Regions from separate parts of the Streptomyces sp. NPDC050528 genome, predicted to be linked through region 2. Evidence: riboswitches for the same ligand, from Rfam matches in the RefSeq annotation. Region 2 holds a riboswitch; the other holds the start of a gene.
What was found. A riboswitch is a leader RNA that binds a small molecule or an ion and turns the genes downstream of it on or off. The one in region 2 is predicted to bind ZMP and ZTP.
Positions count from the first base shown of each region.

Region 1: another riboswitch for ZMP and ZTP. It lies ahead of ACIBK4_RS03465 (IMP cyclohydrolase); the one in region 2 lies ahead of ACIBK4_RS05950 (glycine hydroxymethyltransferase).

Region 1 covers NZ_JBITHH010000001.1:759,129-761,320, reverse strand. Annotated here, with positions in the region: gene ACIBK4_RS03480 (VOC family protein) at 1-76, opposite strand, end outside; gene ACIBK4_RS03475 (VOC family protein) at 120-536, opposite strand; gene ACIBK4_RS03470 (helix-turn-helix transcriptional regulator) at 547-957, opposite strand; ZMP/ZTP riboswitch at 1,028-1,112, shown strand; gene ACIBK4_RS03465 (IMP cyclohydrolase) at 1,318-2,001, shown strand; gene pyrE (orotate phosphoribosyltransferase) at 2,030-2,192, shown strand, end outside.
Region 2 covers NZ_JBITHH010000001.1:1,282,605-1,284,796, reverse strand. Annotated here, with positions in the region: gene ACIBK4_RS05960 (hypothetical protein) at 1-555, opposite strand, end outside; gene ACIBK4_RS05955 (hypothetical protein) at 709-846, opposite strand; ZMP/ZTP riboswitch at 938-1,027, shown strand; gene ACIBK4_RS05950 (glycine hydroxymethyltransferase) at 1,059-2,192, shown strand, end outside.

The sequences.
Region 1 (2,192 bases), 520 kb from region 2:
AGGTGCGGGCGGGTTCGACGAGACCGAGCGGGCGGTCGACGAAGGCGTAGGTCCAGCGGAGGGTGGGTGCGCTCATGGCGTGATGGTAGGCGCGAGGCTCGCGACTGCCCCGTGTGTTTTCAGTCCCCGTCCCGCTGCATGAACCGCAGCATGTTCCCGGCCGGGTCGCGGAACGCGCAGTCGCGGACGCCGTAGGGCTGGTCCGTCGGTTCCTGGACCACCTCGGCGCCGGACTCCTGGACGCGGGCGTAGAGGGCGTCGCAGTCGGCGGTGGTGAAGTTCACGCCGCGCAGGGTGCCCTTGGCGAGGAGTTCGGCCATGGCCTGCTTGTCGGCGGGGGAGGCATCCGGGTTCGCGGCCGGCGGCTCCAGGACGATCTCCACGTCCGGCTGCAACGGCGACCCCACGGTCACCCACCGCATGCCCTCGAAACCGACGTCGTTACGGATTTCCAGCTCCAGGACGTCGCAGTAGAAGGCGAGCGCCTTGTCGTGGTCGTCGACGGCGATGAAGCACTGGCGGAGTTTGAGATCCATGGACGACAGGCTAGGGGCGCGGCGGCGGTCCCGCCCGGTTCGGCCGGGTAAAAGTGCGGGCCACGCAGGACGGGATCACGGCACCGGCCTCGTGCGAACGGGCCCGATAGGCGCTGGGCGTCTCACCGACCAACTCGGTGAACCGCGAGCTGAACGAACCGAGCGAAGTACACCCGACGGCCATGCACACCTCGGTCACACTCAGATCCCCGCGCCGGAGAAGGGCCTTGGCCCGCTCGATCCGCCGGGTCATGAGATAGCTGTACGGCGTCTCGCCGTACGCGGCGCGGAAACTGCGCTGGAAGTGGCCCGGCGACATCAGCGCGGTGCGCGCGATCGAGGCCATGTCGAGGGGTTCGGCGTACTCGCGGTTCATGCGGTCGCGGGCCTGTCGCAGCCGTACGAGGTCGTCGCGGTTCACGGGGTCCAGGATGGCACGGGGGCCGTTTGTGCCGGGGCGGGAACGGCGAAGCATCCTTGTCGGTAGAGTCTGGTCCGGCCGCGACTGGCGAGGGTGGACAACCACCGGGGAGCGGCCGTTGACCCGCGTGAGCGTCGACCGCCTGGGCGTCTCCGTCAGTGATTTTCCGCTGAGGAGACCAGGACGTGGATCCGCGTTACGGAATGAATCCGAGCTCCGCCGTCACGTCGTCGACGCCACCGGCACGGTGTCGGCCACATCGCCGAGCCGGGCGGATCGATCCGTTCCCGTGAGGTCGAAGACGCCTGCCGTGAGTATCAGATCGCCCTCGCACGCACCCGTCCCGGAAAGCGCAGCCGTATGTTCGCCCTCCACGACCTGTTGTCCGCCAACCCCTACCCGGGCCGCGGGGTCCTGTGCGCCCGCACCCGCTCCGGAACGGTTCTGGGCGGTTACTTCCTCACCGGCCGCAGCCCTGCCTCGCGCGACCGCGCCCTGCGACTGATGGACGGTGAGCTCGTGGTCGGCTCCCTCGCCGCGGCGGAACACGATCCACTTCGCCACTACGCCGCCGCCACGGCCACCGACGGCTGGCTGGTTCTGGGCAATGGCGAGCAGGTGTCCCGGGCCGCGGAACGACTCCGTGCGGGAGCCGCGCCCACCGAAGCGCTCAGCGGCTTCGCGTACGAACCGGACCCGCCGATCCGGACGTCCCGGATCACCGCGCTGATCAGCCGCGACGGCGGACGCACCACCGTTTTCGGAGCCGCCCGCCCCAGCCGTGCCGCACGCCTGACCAGCAACGTGATGACCCTCGCCGTACAGGATCTGGAACCGGGCGAGGCGGTCCTGCTGACCACCTACGACTCCGACGGCGAACAGGTCTCGGTCGCCGCTCCCTTCACCGAGGCCGCTGTCGGCGCCGGGAACGCCGAGGAACTGCTGGACGAGATCTGGTCCGGGCTCGACGAACGGTTCCGGATCGCCGCCGCGGTCGTTGATCCTGCCCGGGGACCGGGGGCTGCGATCCGGCGATCCGCTTGAGCCGCGACGCCTGGGAGACTGGCTTCCTGTGACCCATTCTGATCTCGCTCGCCGCATCCATGCCGTCTCTCACCTCGAAGGCCACTTCACGCTTCGGTCCGGACGGGCCGCCACGGAGTACTTCGACAAGTACCGGTTCGAGGGCGATCCCGTTCTGCTGGACGAGATCGCCCAGCGGATGGCGCCACTGG
Region 2 (2,192 bases):
GACCAGCGTCGAGGGCTTCAGCGAGTCGATCAACCGGACCGCCACCTCGACGACCCCGAACCCGAACCCGGCGCCAAGACCGAGCGTCAACGCCCGCCCCCGCTCCGGCAGTCGCCCCCCGACCAGCCCGAGCAGCAGCACTACGACCGCTGTCCCGAGCATCGCCCACTTCAACGCCATGGACCCGTCCCGGTGCCCCTCCGCCCCGGACGCCAGCCCCAACATCGCGAGGCCCGCGCACACCACGCCGACGGCTCCCCACTCCACGCCGCTGAGCCGTACCTTCAGCAGCCGCGCGGCCACCACCGCCGTCACCGCGAGGCTCGACGCCAGGGCAGCCCCGACCGCGTAGATGGGAAGCGACCGCAGCGCCGCGATCTGGAACACGAACCCCAGCCCGTCCAGCCCCAACCCCGCCAGATACCGCCACTGCCGCAACGCCCGCAGCAACAGCGCCGCGTCCCCGCCTCCACCCGCCGAGGCCGCCCGCGCGGCGACCGCCTGCAACACCGTCGCCGTACCGAAGCAGACCGCCGCGCCGAGCGCGCACACCATTCCAAAGAGCACAAAGGGACTCTAGGGGAGGGGAGATCGCCACGGGCCGCCCCTGTGGGCCCTCTCACCGACCTCTGGAGATTCCCCGGACAGGCCACGGCCCTAGACCCCCCAACGCGGCACGCAGTTAGGCCAGTCCCCAGTCCAGGTCCTCTAGGCCAGTCCCCAGTCCAGGTCCTCCTCGCTGATCATCAGCGGCGGCGCGATCCAGATCGTCGACCCGTGGGTGTCCTCGGCGGCGGCGATGAGGGCTTCCGTACTGGCTTTCGTACTTGCTTCTGCACTGGTCACGGCGTCTCCCGGAGGTGAGGGTGCCCCTTTCCTGTCCTCGCCCGCATGGTGGACGCAGGAGCCGCACCGTCCGGCCCGCCCGGTAGGCTGACCGGCGGGCCGTGACTGGCGCGCTGGGATGGGACCGACCATCGGGGAGCGGCCCGAGCTGGAATGTGTGCCGTGCGCCTGGGCCGTACCGAGAACGCCGAACGCCACGTCCGGAGGTCCCCATGCCCGACAATTCCGTGCCTCTCTCTGCCCTCTCCAACGAGTCCACCGCCTTCCGCGCCGCCCTCGATGTGATCCGTGCCGTCGAGCCGCGCGTCGCCGACGCCATCGGCCAGGAAGTCGCCGACCAGCGCGAGATGCTCAAGCTGATCGCCTCGGAGAACTACGCCTCCCCGGCCACCCTCCTGGCCATGGGCAACTGGTTCAGCGACAAGTACGCCGAGGGCACCATCGGCCGCCGCTTCTACGCCGGCTGTCGCAACGTCGACACCGTCGAGTCCCTCGCCGCCGAGCACGCGCGCGAACTCTTCGGCGCCCGCCACGCCTACGTCCAGCCGCACTCCGGCATCGACGCCAACCTCGTCGCCTTCTGGTCGATCCTCGCCGACCGCGTCGAGGTCCCCGCCCTCGCGAAGGCGGGCGTCCGCCAGGTCAACGACCTCTCCGACGCCGACTGGGCCGAACTCCGCCAGGCCTTCGGCAACCAGCGCATGCTCGGCATGTCCCTGGACGCCGGCGGCCACCTCACCCACGGCTTCCGCCCGAACATCTCCGGCAAGATGTTCGACCAGCGCTCCTACGGCACCGACCCCGTCACCGGCCTCATCGACTACGAGGCCCTGCGCGCCTCCGCCCGTGAGTTCAAGCCGCTGATCATCGTCGGCGGCTACTCCGCCTACCCGCGCCTCGTGAACTTCCGCATCATGCGCGAGATCGCCGACGAGGTCGGGGCGACCCTGATGGTCGACATGGCGCACTTCGCCGGCCTGGTCGCGGGCAAGGTGCTGACCGGCGACTTCGACCCGGTCCCGCACGCCCAGATCGTCACCACCACCACCCACAAGTCGCTGCGCGGCCCGCGCGGCGGCATGGTCCTGTGCGACGACTCCCTCAAGGACCAGGTCGACCGCGGCTGCCCGATGGTCCTCGGCGGCCCGCTCCCGCACGTCATGGCCGCCAAGGCCGTCGCCCTCGCCGAGGCCAGGCAGCCCTCCTTCCAGGACTACGCCCAGCGCATCGTCGACAACTCCCGCGCGCTGGCCGACGGCCTGATGCGCCGGGGCGCCACCCTCGTCACCGGCGGCACCGACAACCACCTCAACCTGATCGACGTCGCCTCCTCCTACGGCCTCACC